DNA from 3 places in the Robertmurraya mangrovi genome. Region 2 is predicted to be linked to each of the others. Evidence: riboswitches for the same ligand, from Rfam matches in the RefSeq annotation. Region 2 holds a riboswitch; each other region holds the start of a gene.
The links. A riboswitch is a leader RNA that binds a small molecule or an ion and turns the genes downstream of it on or off. The one in region 2 is predicted to bind S-adenosylmethionine.
Positions count from the first base shown of each region.

Region 1 (8,126 bases), on a different contig from region 2:
TGGTTCTTATATTTGGTTAGAATCGACCATTAAGGCAGTTTCCGATGAGCAGTCTGGTGAAGTCACTCAGATCATTTCGGTTACTAGGGATATTGAACAAAGAATGAATACCTATGAGTTATTGAAAAAATCTGAGAAATTAGCTGTTGTTGGTCAGATGGCCGCTGCTGTTGCACATGAGATTCGCAATCCATTAACTCCTATTAAAGGATTTATGCAACTCTTATCAACAGGAGGAACTTTGAACCCAGCCTATTCAACCATTGTGTTAAACGAGATTGATCGGATTGATAGTATCATAACTGAATTTCTAACATTGGCCAAGCCGAATATGGAAAAACAAGAAATAATCTCCATTGATCATTTAATCAAAAGTGTCATTCAACTCTTGTTACCACAAGCGATGTTAAAAAATAAAGAGATTTATTTTTCCATACCGGATATAAATTTAACTACATTTGGAGATACAAACTCATTAAAACAAGTTTTCATTAATGTTATTCAAAATGCACTTGATGCAATTGAAGAAAAAGGAAACGTTCACATAAAAGTATATCAAGATGAACAATATGCTTGTATAGAAATTAAGGATAATGGTTGTGGAATCCCAAGTGATCGAATCCCTAATCTAGGTGAACCCTTTTATTCCACAAAGGAAAAAGGTACAGGACTAGGGTTGATGACAAGCTTTAAAATCATCGAACAACATGAAGGAAAAATTAACATCGAAAGCGAAGAGGCCAAAGGAACGACGGTATATATTTACTTGCCTATAAAGTAGCAACAATAGACTTAAGGAGCCCTAAACAGAGACAAAGAACCCAAAAATAGGTTCTTTGTCTTCTTATATATAAATTAATTAACGCCAGCCCTTATTTAATAATACTTTAATAGCAATAAAAAGAATGGCTAAAGCGAAAACAATAATGGCGATGGCCCCTAGTACAGTTAAGAAGGCAGCAATACTAGAAACAAATGCAGGTGTACCAGAAATGGTGGTAACAACAATTAACGCAAAACCTGCTAGGATGGCAGCTAAAAATAAATAAGCAGCATGATACATGACTATCCCTCCTTTACTAACCAACATATGAAGGGAAACCGGGTTTGTATAGACGAGTATCCTAGGTCAACTTGGGTGTTTTCATTATCCAACTAAAGTATGAAACTAAATAAAATTCTTTATAGAGGTGTAACCATATGGAAATGACACTTAATTTGGAAGAAATAAAATCAATACATGCTTATCGTAATCAATTAACAGAGTTATTAATGGAAGTAGTGGAAGGTGGGGCATCAGTTGGATTTTTACCACCTTTGAAGGAAAAGGATGCGGAGGAGTATTGGGATCATGTACTAAATCCAGACGTTATATTATTAGTTGCAAAAATGGACAACGAAATTGCTGGAACTATTCAACTCCATTTATGTATGAAGTTAAACGGTGATCATCGAGTGGAGATTGCAAAGTTAATGACACATCCCAAATTCAGGCGTAAAGGAATAGCTCGATTTCTGATGAATGCAGCTGAAGATCAAGCCAAACAACTGGGGCGAACATTGGTGGTTCTTGACACTAGAGAAGGAGACCCTTCCAATGATCTATATTTATCATTAGGTTACGTTAAAGCTGGTCGTATTCCAAACTTTGCAAAGTCTGCTGATGGAAGCTTCGATGCAACGATCATTTATTATAAGTCCCTTTCATGTTAATAAAATGTTAAAAAGATAGGTGAAGAAATGAATAATCTACCTGCAACGGTTCAGAAGGTTTTAGACGAACATCTTAAGCTGTTGGAAACTAAGCTCCCGAACTTTCTTGAATCTTATTACTTATTTGGCTCCATTGCGCTTGGTTCTTTTAATGAAGGACATAGTGATATTGATTTTATGATTGTTACCTACAGGGAACCTACCGAAAAGGACTTACAAACACTGAAGGAAATACATTCCGAGTTAAATAAAGGATTTCCTAGCATTCATTTAGACGGGATATATTTAACGAACAAACAGTTAGAAAATCTGGGTGATAACCAATTTCAAACCCCTTATTTTAACGAAGGTCAGTACATAGGAAATAAGCAACTTAATAAGAACCACATCGATTTTTTTCAATTGAAAAAATACGGACTTGTTATCAAGGGAAAAGAGATTAAAGCGTATTCCTTTGAAGTGGATTGGGACGTTTTATCAGCAAACATCGTTCAAAATCTAAATGAATATTGGCTTCATTGGAGGTTAAAAGCTGGGAAAAAGTTTTCTTTGAATTATCTTAGTATGCTTTTTCAATTGGAGTCTATTGAATGGGGAGTTTTAGGAGTCACACGACTTTATTATTCCTTAAGAGAAAAAGACATCACTTCAAAAATAGGTGCAGGGGAATACGCCTTGAAAGCCGTACCATCGAAGTGGCATAATATTATCCAAGAGTCCATGCGTATAAGAAAAAATGAGAAGAAATCCTATTATCTCTCTCCCTTTAAAAGAAGAAGAGAGGCACTGGACTATATGGATTTTGTCATTAGAGAAATGAATAGAGTTAATTGATAAAAAGGTGTTTCCGTATATGGAGACACCTTTGCTTTTATCGGGGATTTAATTCGAGGCTTTTCCCTTCCGTAAACCTTCTATTAAAATAAGTATAAAAATATTGAACAATAGGACCTAAGGTTAAAGTTACTATAATTGTTCCCACTCCTATTGCACCCTTAAATAAAAAAGCTAATATTAAGGCCAATCCCTCACTAATGATTCTTGAAATTCGTAAACTTAAATGAAAACGTTTCGATATAGCAATCATTAAAGTGTCCATTGGACTAGCCGGGAACTTTGCTTGAAGATAGATCGCTACTCCAATCGCCAATACGAAGATACCAATAACAAGAGTAATGGCTTGGATAAAAATCGCTTTAGGATTAAATGCATTTAATATGATTACTAACCAAAAGTCGATTAGCAGTCCAATAACAAAAATCGTACCAGCGGCTAAAATTTCAGGACGTTTCTTTAATAAGAAAGCATTTATGAACATGAGAATGATTCCGTTTATAAACACAAAGGTTCCAACTGATAAATGAAAGGTATTAGATTCCCCAACCGCTAATGCATCCCATGATGATGCTCCTAAACCTGCCTTAATGATAAGAGCCACACCAAGAGTTAAAATGAGTAATCCAATAGTGAAATACGCTATCCTTATTTTCATACTTTCTCCTCTATTCTTATTGTATGGATATCTTTATCTTCCCCCTTAAGATCTATTCCATCCCTTTATTCAAGGAGTGATTCTATTGAACAAAAGAAATACATAGAATATTGTGAAAAGGGAAATAAAATAATTGACTTTAAACCAACTTATATAGTAGGATTACTATGAAATAACTAAATATGATTCTTATCAAGAGTGGCAGAGGGACTGGCCCTGTGAAGCCCAGCAACCATTGGATTTTTATTCAAAGGTGCTAATTCCAGCAGAATATTAATTCTGACAGATGAGAAAGAGTACGCAAACTTCTTCTTGTCGGAGAGGTTATTTTTTTTGCTCTGGAATCATGATTGAATCATCAAAGATATTTACATAGTTAGGGGAGAAGAGAGATGAAATACGGTTTTTGGTTACCGATTTTCGGAGGATGGTTGAGAAATGTTGAGAATGAGAGTATGCCTCCAACTTTTGAATATGCAAAAAAAGTTATTCAATCGGCAGAAAAATGGGGATATGATACCACTTTAATTGCTGAACTATATTTGAATGATATAAAAGGTCCAGAGCATGATTCTTTAGAAGCTTGGTCTACAGCAGCTGCACTAGCAGCGGTTACAGAAAAGATTGAAATCATGACAGCGGTTCGACCTGGATTTCATAACCCGGCTGTAACAGCAAAAATGGCAGCCAATATTGATCAAATCAGTAATGGACGCTTCACTCTTAACGTTGTTTCAGCATGGTGGGAAGAAGAAGCTCGTCAATATGGTGGGATTTTTACAGAGCATGATGAAAGATATGACCGTACTGAGGAATTTATTGATGTTTTAAAAGGCTTATGGACAGAAGATGTCTTTAATTATGAAGGTAAATATTATTCGATTAAAAATGCTCATTTAGCACCTAAGCCTGTACAGCGTCCAAATCCCATTCTTTATGCTGGTGGAGAGAGTCCGCGCGGAAAGCAAACAATCGTCAATACTTGTGATGCATACGTGATGCATGGCGGTACCGTTGAAGAAATTCAAGAAAAAGTAAATGGTATGAAAGATCTGCGTGAACAAGCGGAAAGAACTCCTCTTAGCTCTTTCGGAATGGCGGCATACATTATTTGTCGCGATACAGAAGAAGAAGCCCAAGCTGAGTTAACTCGGATTACAGATGTAAAAGAGTCTAGTGCTTACGCAGGATACAAGGATTTTGTCGGTAAATCACAGTTAGAACAACAAGTAAAACTATATGATTATTCCGTTTCAAATCGTGGGTTAAGACCGAATTTAGTTGGAACACCAGAACAAATTGCAGACCGTATTCTTTCCTATGAAGAAGCTGGCCTTGATTTGCTACTGCTTCAATTCTCTCCTCAGCTAGAAGAAATGGAGCGCTTTGCAAAGGATGTCATGCCTTTAGTTGAAGCAAAAAGAAAGCAAAAACAGACGAACTAAACCATTATATAAATAGATGAAAAAGGGGTATTCAAATGAGTGAAAAAATCTATATTATTCATGAAAATAACGAATGGACAGACCATTTAACAAACCGATTAAAAGAACTTGAGCTTCCATATGAAGAATGGTTCTTACATGAAGGAATTGTCGATTTAACAACCGCACCACCAGAAGGTGTCTTTTATAGCCGTATGAGTGCTTCTTCTCATACTCGTGACCATCGTTTTGCCCCTGAACTAACAGAATCTGTTCTGGCTTGGCTTGAAAGACATGGACGTAAAGTATTTAACGGTAGCCGTGCTTTAAGACTAGAAGTGAGTAAGGTTAATCAGTACATGGCATTAAATCTAGCAGGTGTATTGACTCCGAAGACGATTGCAGCTGTTGGAAAAGACCAAATTATCGTGGCAGCAGAAACGCTTAACACAAAATCGTTTATCACGAAGCATAATCGTGCCGGAAAAGGACTCGGAGTACAATTATTCCATTCTATTGATAGTTTAAAAGAATATGTTTATGGATCTACATTTGAGCTTCCTGTTGATGGTATCACCCTTGTTCAAGAGTATATTCAATCTCCAGAATCGTATATTACAAGATGTGAATTTGTTGGAGGAAAGTTTGTCTATGCGGTTCAAGTGGATACTTCTGAAGGCTTTGAGCTATGTCCTGCAGATGCTTGCCAAATTGGGGACCTTTTCTGTCCAGTTGGTGAAGAAACGGAAGAAAAACCTAAATTCCGTATTATTGAGGATTTTAACGACCCAATAATCGAAAAATATGAGCAATTTTTAAAAGAAAATCAAATCGCTGTTGCAGGAATCGAGTTCATTCGTAATGCAAACGGTGAAATCTATACGTATGATGTGAATACAAATACGAACTATAACTCAGATGCGGAGAGAGTGTTCGGGAAGTATGGAATGTTAGAGGTAGCTAAGTTTTTAGGTGAACAACTAAAAACTAATTATATTAAAGCTTAGTACTGCAAAGTCCCATCTCCATTTCCTTTCATTGCATGATTTATAACCTTAAGGGTAAAATGAACTCATAACTTCTATCTTGGTCATAAGGGTAGATTATTATAGAAAAGAGGGATGAAGATGGGAGAATGTAAACTAGATCATTCAATGGAAGACGTTAGGCAAAAATATGAGTCACAAGCGGAATTTTTACCATCTGATATGAAATCATTATTTGAGCATTTTTTCTCAAAAGAGCACACCCAGGACATATTAAATGATGTGTTTCATTTGTTAAAGAAATACGATTTGTCCTCTCAAGAGGAAAGAGAGCATCGAGACCGTAGACTATATATGGTATTAAAAAATGTGTAAATTTAGCGGGGGCTGTCCAAATAGTCAGTAATATGACTTTTTGAACAGCCCCTTGTTTTTTTATTTAAAATAATAATTTCTTTCATTTGTCATAAAAACTTTGTAAATTTTTATAATATTCAGAAAGGATTATGAAACTTTTTGTCGTATTAATGATATAAGACAGTAAATTAAGGAATGATTACATGCTTGTTGAAAAACTACTATTACACGTATTAATTACCGTTGCTCCTATCCTATTATATAATTTCTTTATTGAAAATAAAAATATAAAAATTAAGTCAGCTATCTGTGGTTTACTACAAGGTATTGCTGCTTCTCTTTGTATGATTTTTCCAGTAGATGTCTTTGGGCTATCTTGGGATTTGAGGTATATACCTTTAGTTATGGCCTTTTTATATAGTGGTCCTGTTGCAGGTGGAATAGTGTTTGCTTCCATTGTTATTACTAGAACATTTATAGGAGGGGAGACCCTTCCTTTGGGCTATATCAGCGCCGTTGTAGCAGTGATTGTACCTCTTTACTATTCAAAGAGATTTTTGGGGTTTAACGTCGAAAATAGAGTGAGATTAGCCGTTTTGATCGGTCTTTGGCCAGGTTTAGTTCAATTAGGAATTTTATGTACGTGGGTTTATTTTGTAGGAACAGCAATGAACCGTGGTTTAGAAATGTTATTCTACATTGTCATTTTTGGATTTATCAATCTAGCTTGTATTGGTTTAGTGGCAAAGCTTAGTGAAATGACTATTGAGAGACAAATGTTGAAAGAGGAAGTTCGTCGAGCTGAAAAATTTAATACTTTGGGTGAGCTAGCAGCATCGATTGCGCATGAAGTAAGGAATCCGCTGACAGTCGTTAAAGGATTCCTGCAACTCATGCATCAAAAGGAGCAAGGACAAAATCGGGATTATTTAACTTTAGTATTGAGCGAGTTAGGTAGAGCAGAGTCCATCATTACAGATTATTTAAACTTTGCAAAACCTCAATTTGAAAAAGTAGAGAATTTTTCCTTAAAGGACTTAATTCTCGATGTGCATCAGTTAATAGAGCCACTCGCAAATCAACAAGGGGTTGAGCTTAAGTGTACCATTCAGTCGGAAGTGCATTTGTTCGCTGATCGTAACCAAATAAAGCAAGCGCTTGTAAATATCATTAAAAATGCTATTGAAGCTTCGGAACAAAGTGGGTTAATAACCATTACACTTAGTAAAGAAGACGAGTTTGTACATATTTCCATCCAGGATAACGGAAAAGGGATGACGGAGGATCAGCTTCAAAGAATAGGAACATTATTTTATACGACGAAGGACAAAGGGACTGGTCTTGGTACCATGGTTTCGTTAAAAATTATTGAGTCCCTTCAAGGAAAAATGACCTACGATAGCAAAGAAGGAGTAGGTACGACCGTTTCGATTGTCCTACCTGTTTTAAAAAATATACAAGTCTATTAAAGTGAAAAAGGGGTTGAGTAACCCCTTTTGCTATTGGAGTGTTTTCTTAAACACAAAGCTAGGTTTTTCATAATTCATTTTATGTTCATAAAAACGATGAGCATCGGTTCGGAATAAAGCGGAAGATAGGGCAATCGTTTCGCAGTCGTTTTCTTTCCCCCAATTTTCGAGATAGGATAATAGTTTTTCACCATAGCCCTTTGAACGTTTTGAGTTGGTTGTGACTAGGTCATATACGTAGACATGTCTACCATAGTATAAGTTTGTAATAATGGAAACACCTGTTACAGCTACTAGTACATCCTCTTCATATAAGGCAAACATTTTATAGCCTTGTAATTCCATTTCATTTAATAATTCCAAGTAAGTTGTCTCAGTCAGATGCGGCCTTAATTCATGCATCACATTAAAAACCTCTAACCAATCATCTTTTTCTAATTGTTTAATAATTACCATTTTAATCAGCACTCCTCTTTACAATCCCTTATTTCAAGATAATCTTAAAACAATTTTGTGCTTTCTAAAAGAGTCAGTTTTATTAAAAATGATGGGGTCAGTCAATGGGAGTTTTGCTTTATTACTTAGTAATCCGAAATTTTTGATTAATTTTATTAATTAGGTCTTCTCATGTTTATCGTCATTTGTTACATTAAATAGTATTATGAGATTTTCAGAATTATTAACG
Region 1 is NZ_JAXOFX010000010.1:1,379-9,504, reverse strand. It holds gene SM124_RS14765 (PAS domain S-box protein) at 1-781, shown strand, start outside; gene SM124_RS14760 (hypothetical protein) at 860-1,063, opposite strand; gene SM124_RS14755 (GNAT family N-acetyltransferase) at 1,201-1,713, shown strand; gene SM124_RS14750 (nucleotidyltransferase domain-containing protein) at 1,741-2,547, shown strand; gene SM124_RS14745 (YczE/YyaS/YitT family protein) at 2,585-3,205, opposite strand; SAM riboswitch class I at 3,392-3,498, shown strand; gene SM124_RS14740 (LLM class flavin-dependent oxidoreductase) at 3,598-4,650, shown strand; gene SM124_RS14735 (ATP-grasp domain-containing protein) at 4,686-5,636, shown strand; gene SM124_RS14730 (hypothetical protein) at 5,757-5,990, shown strand; gene SM124_RS14725 (ATP-binding protein) at 6,176-7,441, shown strand; gene SM124_RS14720 (GNAT family N-acetyltransferase) at 7,472-7,897, opposite strand.
Region 1: another riboswitch for S-adenosylmethionine. It lies ahead of SM124_RS14740 (LLM class flavin-dependent oxidoreductase); the one in region 2 lies ahead of mtnW (2,3-diketo-5-methylthiopentyl-1-phosphate enolase).

Region 2 (8,126 bases):
GCCGTGGAGTGACATACTTAAAAGGTGAAGGCGCATACACTGGTGACGATAAAAAAGTTATATTTTGCGTAATCTCCCGTCTAGAAGAAGCAAAATTCAAATTAATCGTTGAAGAAATTGACCCAAATGCCTTTCTAGCCGTTGCAGATATTGCTGAAGTAAGAGGCGGAAGGTTCAAAAAGAGAGCCATTCATTAAAAAAATAATCTTATATAATTTCATAAATAAAAAGTAAAAGGGCTAGTATATACTAGTCCTTTTAGATTTGTCTAAGCTGTGTTTGAAGAATAAATTTACGTATATAAAATAACTTATCCTCTTCAATGGAATCAATAATACATCCATATCGAAAGCCTTTCTCAAGTTGTACCTCGTTCTTAATTTTAAGTTTACACTCCACCATGTTTGTTTCTAGCATAAATTCAACTCTATAAAGAGTAGTTATATCTAGCGCCTGTAACGACTTTAAAGCAAGTCCATGCAAACTAATGTCCACTAGTGAAACATTAATTTTATTATTTAATGAGGACGCATTAGATAATTCTCCGTCTAGATTCAAAGGGCATCGAACACTTTTCCGTCTATTACTAAGTGTATCCTTACCAATAAGCGGAATGAATAAGTATAAATTGTATTGGCTTTTTTTTATGACGGTTGCCTTCATACTCTCTTTCTCGATTAGACAGATTACAGATTCTCCCGTTTTAAACATGTCAGGCTGTTTAACCAAGACATTCATCATCTCACCCTCAATGTTAAACATTGCGGCAGGAATCTTATTTCCATTGTTTATAATGATAATGTTCTCCATAATTCATACCTCGAGTAAAGAATAGAAAGCTTGATTTTAAAAGTTTATTAGTACAACTAGATTTATATAATGGATATTAAAATTCAAAAACATAAAGGAAGATCAATAAATGACCTTCCTTCTCTATTACATATGAAATTTTAAACATTTACAAGTGCTTTTGGCCAAATTAACATCATATGTTTATAAATATATTTTAATTCTCTTACTTCTTCTGCTCTTCTATTATGTTTACCAAAGGTACATTGATACTCAAATATCAATTTATCTAGTTCCTGACTATAGCGGATAGTATCCTCACTGGTAAAACCACTCTTCTGTGCTGAATTAATCATCTTCTCTCTCTTTTCTTGGATCTCTTCAAGCAATTCATTATGATTCCGGCACACCTACTACTCCTCCTAACCCCTACCCTGTTGCTTTAACGCCTTAATAAAAAAAAAGACTACTGCAAAATTATTACAAGAATTTCTATAAAAGTAAATAGAATCGCAATATTAGACAAAGTTTTTCTAAAGAAATTAAATCCGACAAAAAACTAGATTTTCTGTTCGTTATTTTCGACAAAAATAGAGATGTTTTACCATACTCATTATCAAAAAAATTACATGACAAAAGTAAAATATAGGAGTAAGATTTTACTATTAGCTTTTATTTTGTAACATTCTACTAATTCCGTCTTTACGGAGGTCAAATATGTATTTCTACTATCTATTACTGTTACTGACTAGTTTTCTTTGGGCAGGTAATTTTATTGCCGGTAAGTTTATGGTTGGACATGCAAGCTCACTCGTCCTTACTGAAATTCGGTGGGTTATCGCCATTATTGCCCTCGTTCCTATCATATTCATAAAAGAGAAAACTTTTAAATTTAATAGAAAAGCACTACTACCCTTAATAGGTATGGGTGCCACTGGAATCGTCATCTTTAACTTATTTATGTTCCTTGCCTTAAAACACACAACAGCAGACAATGTTGGGTTAATATCGACTTTAAATCCAATTGCAATAGCGATTTTTAGTTTTATTTTCTTTAAGGAGAAACTTTCTCCACAAAAGCTTTTTGCTATTGTCATTTCATTTATTGGAATCATCATTGTTCTAAGCCATGGGGACTTTAGTCGACTATTAAATCTCCATTTTAATATGGGTGATTTTTATATGATAATCGCAGTTGCTGCCTGGGGTTTATATTCGACTTTTGGAAAAATGGCAATGAATACTGTTTCACCATTTCTATCTACTTTTTGGTCTGGTGTATTTGGGGTCATCATGATCCTTCCCTTCATTTCGACAGACATTAAGATTGTTGATGCAGACTCTAGTTTTTGGATTGCCTCTTTATATACAGGAATTGGAGCTACGGTATTAGGAATGGTATTTTGGAATATTGGTGTCAAACAAGTTGGAAGCACGATGTCAGGTATGTTCCTTAATTTCAATCCGATCTTTACTGCTGGCTTAGCCTATGTATTCCTAGGTGAACGGATGGGGGCAGCGCAATGGACTGGTGCTTTTATCGTAATTGTTGGGGTCCTTTTATTTACTAATGATACGTTGTTTTCTAAACTTACCTTCCATTCAAAAAAGGTAAGCAAATTGCCACAATAACGAATAGACAGGGACCTTTACATAGGTCGCTGTCTATTTATTTTTCCAAGAGTCAAGTGCCATCCGCTCCAATATATTCGGCATGAGTACAAACTCTCTAAATCTATATATATATAAATAGAGGACATCGTTTAAGACGTCCTCTACCTATACATTAAGCTTGCACTTCTTCACTTTCGTAAATTGGTACCCAACCTTCAGTTGTAACGAAAATACGAACGGCTACCACTTTTCTATCTTCCTGTAATGTGAAGTAATGACGTACATATTCTGGAACAGAAATTAAGTCACCTGGATCTAAAAATACTTCAAAAAATTCCCCGTCTTTGCCTTGGATGATAAACACTCCATGACCACTTACGATGAAACGAACTTCATCATCCGTATGGTGATGTTCTTTTTGAAAGTTTGCTAGAAGCTGGTCAAGGTTTGGTGTATTTTCTGATAAGGAGATTACATCCTGTGCTTGGTAACCTCTTCTTTCAGAGATATCCTTAATTTCACCTGCAAAAACCTCTAAAATCTCTGCTTTTTCCCCATCTGTTAAAAGAAATTTTTCCTCTAAATGTGTTGGAAGTTTTGCAATATCCCATTTTTCATAAATAACCTCATTTTTTTCTAAGAAAGCTAATACTTCTTCAAATCCTCTAATTTCTTCTTTTGTATTTTGAAATACGATATGTGCCATTTTACCGTTCTCCTTTTTTATACGACTTTAAATAGTTGATATGGTTTATGTTCAAGTAATCTTAATTGATAACGGAATAAAAACTCTGATGCCTCAAGAACTTTCTTTGCTTCAAATGCATCTTTTCCCCAAACGGTAATTCCATGATTTCTAATCAGTACAGCGCCTGAATCCTCTGAAATATGTTCAGAAAATGCTTTAGCTAATGTTGGAATATGTGCATAGTTATGAATAATAGGAATCTTTAAAACAGCATCTTCATCCCATTTATTAAATGCTTTAATTAACTCTTGCCCTTTAAACTTTACTTCACCTTGATCTCCATAAATCTCAGATACAATGTTATTGTCAATCGTGTGGACATGAAGGCTACAACCAGCATTTGTTCTACGATAAATCTCAACATGAAGTAATGTTTCAGCTGATGGTTTAAGATGAGTATCGCCTACAGGACGACCAAACTCATCAACTAATAGAAAATCCTCATCTGTCCGTTTACGTTTATCTTTTCCACTTGCTGTTACAAGGAATTGTAGTGGATTATCGCTAACCTTAATAGCCAAATTCCCACTTGTCCCCATGAACCAATCACGTTCTGCTAATTCGTCTTTAACATCAGCTAGTTCATTCCAGCGTTTTTCTAGTAGACTCATACTCTCACCCCAGTCAGTTTTTTTATCTCATTTATACAGTCATAAAAGGTTGTAAATGGACTATGGTTTAACTCCAGTTCATTACACTTAGTCAGTAATAAATCTCTTGCTAATACAAAATCGGCTTGTTTGGCTGCTTCTACATCTGTAATCGAGTCACCAATAACAATTTTAAATAGTTGGTCTCCTTCAAGTTTTCTAATAACAGAAGGCTTACAACATCCACAGTCATTCGTACATTCTTCGTCACAGCTATTCGGCCACATAATCTTTATATATTCACCTGTAAAATCAGATCCGTTACAGTATAAATCTTCAAAAGGTCCAAAAGGTTCCAATATGGAATGAACAAAGAAATCAATTCCTCCACTGACGATATATAGTGGAATTTCTTCTTCTTTAAGGAAATCAACAAATTCCTTGAAACCAGCTCTAATTTTTGCCTGTTCATTTGCGAAAGTATTGATTTCCTCTTTCATACTGCTAGGTAATAGTGCAAACATTTTTCCGACTCCCTCTCTTATGGAGATTCGTTCGGATAAAATATCGTCTTTTAATGTCTCCCATTCAGGTGGGGCAAATTGTTTCATGATTGCAATTATATTGTCTTTTTCTGTAATCGTACCGTCAAAATCACAGAACACTGCTAGCTTTTTCATTATTCAACCACCTCAGTACAACCCCATAAATCAATCGCTTTTTTCAGTTCAGGTAATTGGGATGCTTGATTTTGTAATCTTTTACCTTGCAAGGCAACATCAATCGCCTGTCTGAAAGCAATTCCTCCACCTTTAGCACCGTCAGGATGACCATGAACTCCCCCACCTGCATTAATCACACTTTCCACTCCAAAATCACGAACGAGTAAAGGGACAAGGCCAGGATGAATACCCGCAGATGGAACTGGGAAACTAGTTTTAAACTGATCTTCAGAAGTTAGTGCAGCTCCGATTGAAAGTGCTGCTTCTTTTTCTAACGCAACCGACCCGTAAGGTGATGGGAACAATGATAAGTCAGCTCCAGCGTATCTAAGTAGTTTTCCTAGCAACAATGAATGTGAGATTCCATAATATTTTGATGATGTAAGTGCCCCACTCACGGCTGGGTGAGCCATAAACGGTAGAGCAATCTCGTTGTCTTCCACTAGTTCCTGTAAAACATCTATTCCATAGGCAAAGACATTAAATAATAACAGGTCAGCTCCGAGTTCTGAAGCACGTTTCGCTTTTTCTTTCAGTTCAAATGTTCTTCCAGTTAAGTTCACGGCATACAGCGTGCGATGGCCAGTTGTTTCATAAACTTGCTCTAACACTTTCTTGCCTTCTGTAATGCGTTTTTCGAATGACGCTAACTCATTTTCAAAAAGAATCTCATCGTCTTTTACTAAGTCTACTCCACCTAGAGCCTGTTCTCTAAGTTGATTTACAAGGTAAGGAATGTCACGACCAATAACCCCTTTAAAAATACTCATTAACAATGGTCGATCAAAAACACCAACTTTTTCACGTATGCCTTGGATACCAAACCTAGGTCCTGGGAAATGTGTTTTTAACTCTTCTGAAAATTCTAAGTCTAGTAGTTTAACTTTTCCATCCAATGATAATTTTCCAAAAACAGTTGTAAGGATTGCTGGTAAATCAGCAGAGAAGTTAACCGTTGGGTATGCGATTTTTATTAACGCTACTGTATCCTTTGTCCCCGTTTCTTCTGGGAGGCCCTCAATTGAAACGACACGTCCCTTATGTTTTCGAAGTTGATTTTGTTCTAACTCTGGTAAATGGGTCCACGATCCAACCGTCAATCCTAGTGCAATTTCCTCCGCTTTTTTTTCTGGGTTGTGTTTAGAATCGTGTATTAAGTATGTGGCGATAATTTCACTCATGGTTGGTCTTCCTTTCATTTCTACTTTAACGTGCTACTTATTTAATCGAGAGAAGTCCAGCTGCAGAATCCTACTAGTATTCCAGCCTTCTCCTAGTCATTTATAAGATTAGTTCATAAAAACAAAAAACCTCTTCAGACAGAAGAGGTTAGTAAATACAACTAACATCTCCTCATCTATCAGCTTTTCGCTGCAAGAATTAGCACCGTGCTTATTTTTTCGAAAAAAAATAAGTCGGTTGCCGGGCTTCATAGGGCTAGTCCCTCCGCCTGCTCTTGATAAGAAAACGAATTATTTAAATATTCATTTGTTTTGTACGAATCAAATTAATTAGGATTATGTCAGCTTTTTGACTATTTGTCAATGAGAAAATTAAAAAATATTTAAAGATTTTATTCTCGCAACCGCTTCATGCATTCTTTCTTCCGTAGTCAGTAACCCTACTCGTACATAGCCTTCTCCCCAAGTTCCAAAGCCGATACCAGGAGCAACAGCAATATGCGCTTTTTCTAGTAAATAATCAGCAAATTGTTCTGATGTATTGCCTTCTGGTACCTTTAGCCATGCAAAAAAAGATCCTTTTGGAGCAGTCACATTCCAGCCGATAGACTGAAGCCCCTCTATAAGAACATTACGTCGGCTTTCGTAAAGGTCGTTCAATTGTTCTACACAGTCTTGTGGTGCCGTTAAAGCTTCGACAGCCGCTTCTTGTACTGCACCAAATAAACTAACATATAAATGATCTTGAAGTAAATTTATAGCTGCAATGACACTTTCATTTCCAACTGCGAAACCAACACGCCAACCAGCCATATTGTATGTCTTTGATAATGTATATATTTCAATTCCGATCTCTTTAGCACCTTTTGTTTGTAAAAAACTAATCGGCTTTTGGCCATCAAAACCAATAGCTCCATAAGCAAAATCGTGTACCACACAAATATCATGTTTTTTTGCAAGCTCGACCGTTTCTTCAAAAAAAGCTTCCGTAGCCACAGCCCCAGTTGGATTATTAGGATAATTTAAAAACATAAGCTTTGCCTTATCTAAATCCTCTTGACTTAACTCAGAGTAATCAGGCAAAAATTGATTCTCTTCTTTCAATGGCATTGTTATCATTTCCGCTTTTGCTAACGCCACTCCTGACCAATAGTCTGGATACCCAGGATCTGGAACAAGTAATGAATCACCTGGTTCTAATAAACATTGTGGAATTTCAACTAACCCAGCTTTTCCACCGAATAAAATAGCCACTTCTTTATTAGGATCAATTTCCACACCGTACTCTCTTAAATAAAATTGAGCAGCTGCTTCTTTTAACGATTGAAATCCTTGAAACGGTGAATATTTATGATTGATAGGGTTAGCTGCAGCGCTCTGTAGTCTTTTTACAATATGTTCTGGCGTAGGCTGATCTGGATTTCCTTGCCCTAAATTAATGACATCATGACCATCCTGAATATATTTATTTACCTTTCCAACAAGACTAGCAAAGAATTGCTTTGGTAAACTTTTTAATAAACTAGACTGAGGATAAACTTTCATATACACACCTGCTTTTATTAGAATAAGAGTATTTGTATTTAACTTTATAATATTAAAGTAATTCAGAAAAATTTTTATTGAAAAACTAGTCACAAATGATATATCGTATTAGACGACTTGTAAAGTGTTTTTTTATAACAAAATCATTTCTCTACTAACCAAATCTCAAAATGAGGTGACCATATTGACTATTAAAGTCTCATGTATACAAATGGATATTGCTTTTGGCTTACAAGAAGAAAATTACAAGAAAGCTAGCTCTCTAATTGAAAAAGCAATGCTAGAACAACCAAATATCATTGTCCTTCCTGAACTATGGACTACTGGGTACGACTTAACTAGATTAGATGAAATAGCAGATGAACAAGCTGAGAAAAGTATTTCATTCTTAAAGAACATAGCTCAAAAGCATCAAGTACATTTAGTTGGTGGATCTGTTGCGAACAAAACATCAGATGGAACCTTAAATACACTCCTTATTGTAAGTAAACACGGCGAATTGGTTCACCAATATAGTAAACTACACTTATTCAAATTAATGGATGAGCATTTATATTTGTCTGCTGGTCAGGAAAAGGGACTATTCTCTTTAGATGGTCAAATTTACGGTGGTGTCATTTGTTATGATATCCGCTTCCCTGAATGGATACGAGCTCATACAACAGAAGGAGCAGAAGCCCTATTTGTTGTTGCTGAATGGCCTCTTGCGCGACTAAACCATTGGCGCTCTCTTTTAATAGCTAGAGCCATTGAAAATCAATGTTATGTTATTGCTTGTAACAGAGCTGGCTCCGACCCGAACAATCAATTTGCTGGTCATTCTATGATTATTGATCCTTGGGGTGAAATTATAGCTGAAGCAGGTGAAGGCGAGGAAATCTTAACAGGTTCTATTGATTTAAATAAGGTAAAAGAAGTAAGAAAAATGATTCCTATT
Region 2 is NZ_JAXOFX010000001.1:418,282-426,407, reverse strand. It holds gene SM124_RS02150 (YitT family protein) at 1-197, shown strand, start outside; gene SM124_RS02145 (PilZ domain-containing protein) at 259-810, opposite strand; gene SM124_RS02140 (Spo0E family sporulation regulatory protein-aspartic acid phosphatase) at 951-1,199, opposite strand; gene SM124_RS02135 (DMT family transporter) at 1,507-2,421, shown strand; gene mtnD (acireductone dioxygenase) at 2,576-3,109, opposite strand; gene SM124_RS02125 (methylthioribulose 1-phosphate dehydratase) at 3,127-3,762, opposite strand; gene SM124_RS02120 (2-hydroxy-3-keto-5-methylthiopentenyl-1-phosphate phosphatase) at 3,759-4,421, opposite strand; gene mtnW (2,3-diketo-5-methylthiopentyl-1-phosphate enolase) at 4,421-5,644, opposite strand; SAM riboswitch class I at 5,814-5,929, opposite strand; gene SM124_RS02110 (pyridoxal phosphate-dependent aminotransferase) at 6,017-7,189, opposite strand; gene SM124_RS02105 (carbon-nitrogen family hydrolase) at 7,374-8,126, shown strand, end outside.

Region 3 (8,126 bases), on a different contig from region 2:
TTTACTTACCATGACAGGGATCTTTACAGCAAAAGGGGCTAGTATGGGTGAAGTCACGTTAGCAGCCAATGCTGTTCTATTGCAAATTCATTATTTAATGGCCTACTTATTAGGAGGTTTTGCCAATGCGTCCAGTATCATTGTGGGCAGGGCAATAGGCGGGAAAGACCAGTCTCTTTTTAAAAGAGCCCTTTCTTTGTCTGCACAATGGGGCTTCCTTGCAGCCATTGTTTTATCTTTGTGTTTAGTCTTTTTTGGGGAACAGGTCGTTTCTCTATTCACAACCATTCATGAAGTAAAAGTGACCGCATATGACCTCTTAATCTGGATGTTGATTTTTCCTTTTGTAGGATTTTGGGGGCTGCAATTAGAGGGAATTTTCTCAGGTGCTACAGAGGCACGTTTTATTAGAGACTCTATTTTATTTGCTTTACTCATTTTTTTATTATCCAACTGGTTATTCATCCCTCATCTCCATAATAATGGGGTTTGGCTATCGTTTATTATTTTTAGCGCGGGCAGATCCTTCTTTTTATGGTTGTATGTTCCGAAATTAACACGAGTAAAGTTTGGATAAAGAAAACCATTGTATTTTAATAAGTAAAGACTACTCCTTAATAATAGGGAGTAGTCTTTACTATTTTGCTAGATTAATATAAATCTTCTTTATTTATTCTCTTCTAAAAATTTCGTGACGATCTCATTAAACTTTTGACTATGCTCCCAAAACATGAAATGTCCACCGAGTACCTTCACTGAGGCCTTTGGGGTGAGCTTTGCTAGATAGTTGGTGGCTCTCTCTGCCCAATGTTCGGCGACAATATATAGAGTAGGGAGGGACTCACTACTACTAGTGGCCTCTTCTCGATAATCAGAGAATAGACCTGAAGAAAATAAGTTGGCAGCAATGTAATATGGTGTTTTAAGGGACTGGTCTACAATCCACGTTAATTCTTCTTCTTTGAGATCGCGTTGAACCATGACTCCAGTTGCATATGCCGAAATGAAATCGCGTTGCCCCTTTGAATTCCGCAAATAGTTCGTATAGGCCGCAGCCAAGTCATCAAGATTTCCTTCTACCCAATCCACATCTTGTTGAAGGGATAAAGATTTTGGTGGCATATCAATTAAAACTAGTGATTTAATATGGTTGGTTCCGAACTGGCGTACATATTCCCATACGGTTAAGCATCCAAATGACCAGCCGACCAGGGTGGCATTGTCTACATTTAATGCAGTCAAAACTTTTTGCAAATCCGTGCCATGTGTAACATAGTCATTCCCATGTACCGTCATAGTTGAGCGCCCATGGCTTCTAGGGTCAATCACGATCGTACGGTGAGTTTGTGAAAAGTGTTGGACTTGCTCGGAAAAGACATCTGTCGTAAAAGTAAACCCCGGAATAAATACAACAGGGTCTCCTGTTCCAACATCTTGAACATACAATTCAATTCCTGGTTCTACTTCGATATACGTTCCGTTGTTTGTAGTCATGGGTTACCTCCTGTTTTTTCAGTCTAATAAGAATTACGAAAACCATTCTTTCTAAATCATATTCAAAACAGGAGGAGTTCATATCTACACTTTTTACTTTTTAATTGACTAGCAAACTTCAAAAAGGGTTATAGTAGTCGAAGGAATTGTAAAAATAGATCCCAATATCTTTATTATTAATTACCATAATTACAATAAAAAGTGAGGGGATATCAGAGTTTACTATTCTATAACTCTGCACTTTTACCTCAGTTTTTTAAAAAAAGAACGTATTCGTTCAGCAACTAACCTAGGATCCTCGGTGGCAACAAAGTGTCCGCCTTTGCCTAACTCTTCCCAACTTAGAATATTCGGGAACATTCTTGCAACATATGCCTTTGGAGGTCGTTCATTTGGTTGAGTGGCTGTTAAAGATACTCCAATGGGGACGGTAGTAATATCTTCCGGTCCTGGCCATTTCGTATGTTTACCTTCGAAATATAATCTATTTGCTGAATTAATAGTTTGGGTTAGCCAATAAATGGTAACGTTTGCAAGTAGCTCTTCCTTATTGAAATGCTTATATAAATTCCCGTTTTGTGGATTTGTCCATAAGTACCATTTTTCTAAAATAAATGCTGCAAGACCTATCGGAGAGTCTGTGAGTGAGTAACCGATCGTTTGTGGCTTTGTACCAAGCATATGAGCGTAGGCACCTTCTTCGTTATACCATTCTCTAGAAAGCTTAAGGTAATTTTCTTCTGATTCTGTTAATAAAGCATTTCCAGGAACAAACGGACTAGGGTTTCCAGGTGTAGTAGTGTGATAACCAATTACTTTTTCTGGATGGTCTAAGCATAATAATCCTAAAATACTGGCTCCAAGATCATACCCATGGGCTGCAAACTTCTCGTATCCTAGCTTATCCACCATTAATTTCACCAATAGATGAGAAACTTGTCGATCCTCAAAGCCTGATTTTAATGGAGTACCTGAAAACCCATGACCAGGAATAGACGGAATAATGACATCGAAAGAATCTTCAGGATCTCCACCATATTTCTCCGGGTTTGTCAGATAGGGAATAAGGTTTAGCAGTTCATAAAAAGACCCTGGATAACCATGAGGAATAATGATAGGTAGAGAGTTAGATCCATTTCCACGCTCGTGAATAAAGTGGATATCTACATCATCTATTCTTACTTGAAAATTTGAAAATGAATTTATTTTATTCTGCACTCTTTTCCAATCAAACTCATTTTTCCAATAGTCTGTTATATCCTTCATAAAATCTAAAGGGATACCGTATTCCCAATTAGATCCAGGAACTTCATCAGGCCATCTTGTAAAGTCTAATCGATTCTTCAATTTCAAAATTTCTTCCTCATTGATATTCAAATAAAATGGTCTTATATCCATAAGTTCATACCTCCAATAATTTTATTAAGTAAATAGTAAGATAAAGATATAATTAAAGAATGGAACATTTTATAAGTATTCGTTCATGTACTTTATTCTAGTATTCTATCTTCTATGGTGACCTTTAAAAATTGTTTAATAGTCACGATGACCACTAAAACTATATTAATGGTTATGGTAAATATAGTCAATAGGAGTGTTTTTATGGAAAAAAATTATTATGATCTTGAGATTATTGCTGATTTTTTTAATACTCATGATAAACGGACCCGCTTTGAAGGGGACGAGGGTGTTGAACATCTTACATCCTCAAAGGTTCTCTATTCATGGTTATTAAAGTATCATTTTATTCAAGAAGAAGATCTAGTGACGGATGAGGACTTAATTCATGCTATTAAGTTTAGAAACGAAGCACGAAAAATGATTGTCAATAATGATTACAATAAAACGGATGATAATCTTATAGAAGAAATTAACAAATTAATAGATGCATTTACATTTTCAATTGAATTTTCCTTAGATTCTGAAAAAATCATTCCTCATGGAGAGGGTGGAAGAAGGGGAATAGGAAGATTAATATTGTTAATTTTTGAGCTTAGGAAGAAAGCTTTATGGCATCGGATAAGGGTTTGTTCTGCTGAAGATTGTCAGTGGGTTTTTATTGATTATTCAAGGCCAGGTACTGGGAAATGGTGTATTATGAGCGCTTGTGGAAATAGAGCAAAAAATAAAACTTATAGAGAAAAAATAAAACATCTAAAAGAGTAGTTTCTTAAGAAAGATAAATAAAAATGTTAAAATATACTGGACAAAACAACTTTTTAATATTATATTGAATTCAAATAATTTAATATTCGAAACTTTCTTATCTAGAGAGGTGGAGGGACTGGCCCTTTGATACCTCGGCAGCGGACTTTTAATAGTACTGTGCCAATTCCAGTAGCATTTTGCTAGAAGATAAGAAGAGCAGGTACATTCATTTTGTTTTTTCACCCCTCTTCTTATGTTGTAGAAGAGGGGGTTTTTGCGTTTAGAAGGTAAGAAAAATACAAAACTAATAAAAGGGTGGAATTATTTATGACTAACACATTGGTACATACTCCGTTTAGAGCAGATCATGTGGGGAGCTTATTACGACCTGAAAGAATCCATACAGCTAGAAAAGAATTTCAAGAAGGTAAGATCACAGCTCAAGTGTTACATGACATTGAAACAGAAGAAATTAGAAAAATTGTTGATAAACAAATTGAAGTAGGACTACAAGCTGTAACAGATGGGGAGTTTCGTCGCAGATTCTGGCATACAGATTTCTTAGAGCATTTAAACGGAGTAGAGGGTTACGTTCCAGATCACGGTTTTCAATTTAAAGGGGAGGAAACGGAAAGATACGATATACGTGTAACGGGTAAAATTTCATTTAATCCGAATCATCCACATGTAAAGGATTTTACCTTGTTTAAAGAAATTGTTGGTGATCGTGCCGTTGCCAAACAAACGATTCCAAGTCCAAACCAACTTTTTAACGCGGGTATTCGAAATCTGGAAATCTATCCAAATCTACAGGATTATACAAACGATGTGATTCAAACCTATTGTGATGCGATTAAAGCCTTTTATGATGCGGGTTGTCGCTACTTGCAGCTAGATGATGTTTATATTGCAGGTCTTAATGCTCCAGAAATTCCTTTTAATGATAGTGGTTTAGACCGCGAAGAGTTGATTGATTTAGCACTACATGTGGTGAATAGCATTTTAGAAGATAAACCAGAAGATTTACTCGTAACTACCCACCTTTGCCGAGGAAACTATCGTTCAAAGTGGGCGTTTGAAGGTAGTTATGCCAAAATTGCGCCAACCTTATTTGCAAAAGAAAAAGTAAATCGATTTTTCCTAGAATATGATGATGACCGTTCTGGCGACTTCGAACCGTTACAACACATTCCAAATGGAGGTCCACAAGTGGTCCTTGGACTATTTACATCAAAACATGGAGAGCTAGAAGACAAGGAAAACATTAAAGCACGTGTGGAGGAAGCAACGAAATATGTGCCGATAGAGCAATTATGTATTAGTCCACAATGTGGGTTTGCTTCTACTCATCATGGGAATATATTAACTGAGGAGCAGCAATGGGATAAGTTAAGGTATATTGTGGAGCTTTCTCGGGAGATATGGGGGTAGGGGAGAAGTCTGGATTGCATCTAATAAGGTAGAGTGAGTACCTAGGCTTTTGGAGGTGACTTCACTTTCTTGTCCCGTTGACTAATGTGGAAAAGGAAAACATGAGAAATAAGAGGAAGGTCAATCTATGTGATCCTCTTTTTGTTAGTATAGTATATAAAACTGAGTTTGGTGTTACTCGTGGTCTCATCATGTAGAAGAATGGGAGGGTTCAAATAAAGTTAGCATCAGGGGCTGGGAAGAATCAAAAAAGAAAAAAACAACATAACTAAGCAGTAGATTTGGAATTAATATTGTTACCTGTTTGAGTTGTAGAAGATTTTTTATAACTGATATTTTTTACTACATATTCAAGTATAGAATCTGTTTCTATACTTGAATATGTAAACCAATATCGCATTTAGAGGTCTATTATATATCATCATCAGTGAGTATGATGATTAATTGATTTAATAAATCTATTTTTTTTAGTATAAATTCTTTTATAGCAGGATCTGACTCAGATTCTAACATCATCTCGAGTTGATGGATAGTGGCTAGTGTAAGTTGTATTTCATTATCTAATTGTTCGTTAGATTGAGAGGAATGTATCTTATGTTCAGGTAATTGATTTGAAGACAATTTACTTAATTCATCTAGATAATCATATTCTACGCTATTTGTAATTTCATTTCCTGTATGATTCACCCTACTAACAATATTATCAAAGTCTAGGCTAGTATTATTTACAATAGATTGAGCAGTTTGTTCAAGTTCATTTTCATGTTTTTTAAGTGCATTTGTGATTGAGTCACTCGTTCCTAGGGACTCCAATTTACTAAAATCCTCTAGTTGTTTTTCTGATAACTGTAAAGATTCTTCAGTATTATAAGTCAATTTTGCTATTTGGTTGTTAACAGTTTCATATAGATTGGTTTTCAGATGATACTGTGCTATCTTTTTTTGATTTTCTGCCCAAGCGAGTGTTTGGTGATAAGTATCAGTAGAGGCATACACTGTACTAATACTACAAATAAATACTATTAATATCCATGTTAAAGGCTTCTTTATCAGTCTTTTAATGAGTTTCATATAATGTCCCTCAGTTCATCTATTCAATTTCAATAGGCTTTGGAATTGACTTAAAAGGAATTAGGGAAAAAAGTACGTAACCATCTATGTCTGAGTGGGGGATAGGTCCCACACTTGGATCTCTACTATCAATGCTCTCTCCAGGAGTTCTGTTATCTCCAATAACAAAAATATGATCAGCTGGAACCTTGGTAGCCTCCATATCTGATGATTGTCCTGATGTCATAATTTCTGGAAGGGGTTGATCATTTACAAATACAGTACCATCTTTAATCATTACTGTATCTCCACCTAAAGCAATAACCCTTTTTATAATTTTATAACCTTGTTCAGGTTTATTAATAATGACAACATCACCTGTTTCAGGAGATGAAAAGTATTTGCTAATTTTCTCTTCTAATATGAAGTCCCCATCCTGAAACGTTGGAAACATAGACAATCCACTTATTTTTGTAAAGCCTATACTATTACGGATTACAATAACTACTAATGCTAGCATTAGAATAAATTTAACCCACTCCATAATGGAACTTTTTTTAGTAGTATCCTTAACTTCGATGTTGGTTTCGTTTATTGCAGTATTTTCCATGCGTTTCAACTCCATTACTCATTATTATCACTAGAATTTTCTTCAGTAGTATCTTCTTTTGGAGATTCCTCTTTTTTAGAATCTTTTGTGGATTCCGAAGGCTCTGTTTCAACTTTAGAATCTCCTGTGGGTTCTGATTGTTCAGTTTCCTTACCTGATTCTTGTTCTTCTTGTTTCTTGTCTTCTTCAGGAGGATTTTCTTTTTGATTTTCTGCTTGATCCTTTGCGGCATCTTCCATTTCTTTATTTACTTGCTCATCAATGTTCTCTTTAGCCTTCTGCATATCTTCCTGATTTTGAGAATCAATAATAGTAGCAGTTTCTTGAGCTTTTCGTTCGATATTGGTACTTATTGAGGCTCTCTTATCTGCTGCATACTCCTGAAGTTCTTTTACAGATAATTCAGTTTGTTCACGAACTTGGCGTAATAAGTTTGCCTTTTGATTGGTAGCATCTGTTTTAATTGAAGTGGTTAAAAACTCCTCTACTTCAGAAAGGCGCTCTATATACCAATTTCTTATGTGATCAGAAATTCCTATCTGTGCATAGGCTACAGATGTAGAACATAGAGCTGTACCTATAAGAGTAGAACTAATTATTAATTTCTTCATTGGGTTTTTAGACTGTCTTTTAATTTTTGAAATGATTGAATAATTTTTTTTTCTTCTTTTTTTTCTGTACTTATTAACTCTTGAAAGCCTCATCTGGGTGCCTCCTTATTGTTATTTTGATAAGGCTATGCTAAAACAGGGGAGAGAGTAGAAGAGGAATGAAGATTTTTTAATTATATAGCCCGAATGACATACAGAGATATAGTATTCTTATTCTATGAAAATCAGAACAACATTTGTTTGTTCTAAAAAAGGCAGAGGAGAAGAATATCCTCTGCCTAAATATTTTTTACCATAAACCTAATTCTGCAGCATATTGGAAGTCACCATTCTCATCCATGTACTCAATATACAGAGTGCCAGCACCTAATACAGGAACAGGGATGTTGTTAAATTCTAGTTCTTCCACTCCTGGTTTAACACTGCTTTCTGCAAATGGAGTTTCAGTTACTCCTCCTTGAGCGCCTTTTAGGTCTCTAAACTGATATCTAAACACTACATCAAATTCGTTAGTATTTGTGACCTTGAATTTAATTTTCCCATCAAAAGCGCCACCGAATTTTTTAGTTACAACCCAGTCTAATCTTTGTGGATCTACGACTACTGGAGTCTCAACACCAATTCTATTAATTACTCTTTCAAAATTAGCAATAGCACTATCCTCAACTTTTTGACCAGCAGCGGCAATAGCTGTCTTAGCTTCTGTTTCAAGTCCAGAAATTAAACCAGTTATCGCGTTGTTGATACGGGCCACTTCAGAAGCCAGGTGATCGCTTACTTCA
Region 3 is NZ_JAXOFX010000012.1:79,528-87,653, reverse strand. It holds gene SM124_RS16560 (MATE family efflux transporter) at 1-577, shown strand, start outside; gene SM124_RS16555 (alpha/beta fold hydrolase) at 667-1,494, opposite strand; gene SM124_RS16550 (epoxide hydrolase family protein) at 1,738-2,892, opposite strand; gene SM124_RS16545 (CGNR zinc finger domain-containing protein) at 3,097-3,660, shown strand; SAM riboswitch class I at 3,755-3,856, shown strand; gene SM124_RS16540 (5-methyltetrahydropteroyltriglutamate--homocysteine S-methyltransferase) at 3,970-5,073, shown strand; gene SM124_RS16535 (hypothetical protein) at 5,485-6,144, opposite strand; gene lepB (signal peptidase I) at 6,164-6,733, opposite strand; gene SM124_RS16525 (hypothetical protein) at 6,748-7,437, opposite strand; gene SM124_RS16520 (hypothetical protein) at 7,634-8,126, opposite strand, start outside.
Region 3: another riboswitch for S-adenosylmethionine. It lies ahead of SM124_RS16540 (5-methyltetrahydropteroyltriglutamate--homocysteine S-methyltransferase); the one in region 2 lies ahead of mtnW (2,3-diketo-5-methylthiopentyl-1-phosphate enolase).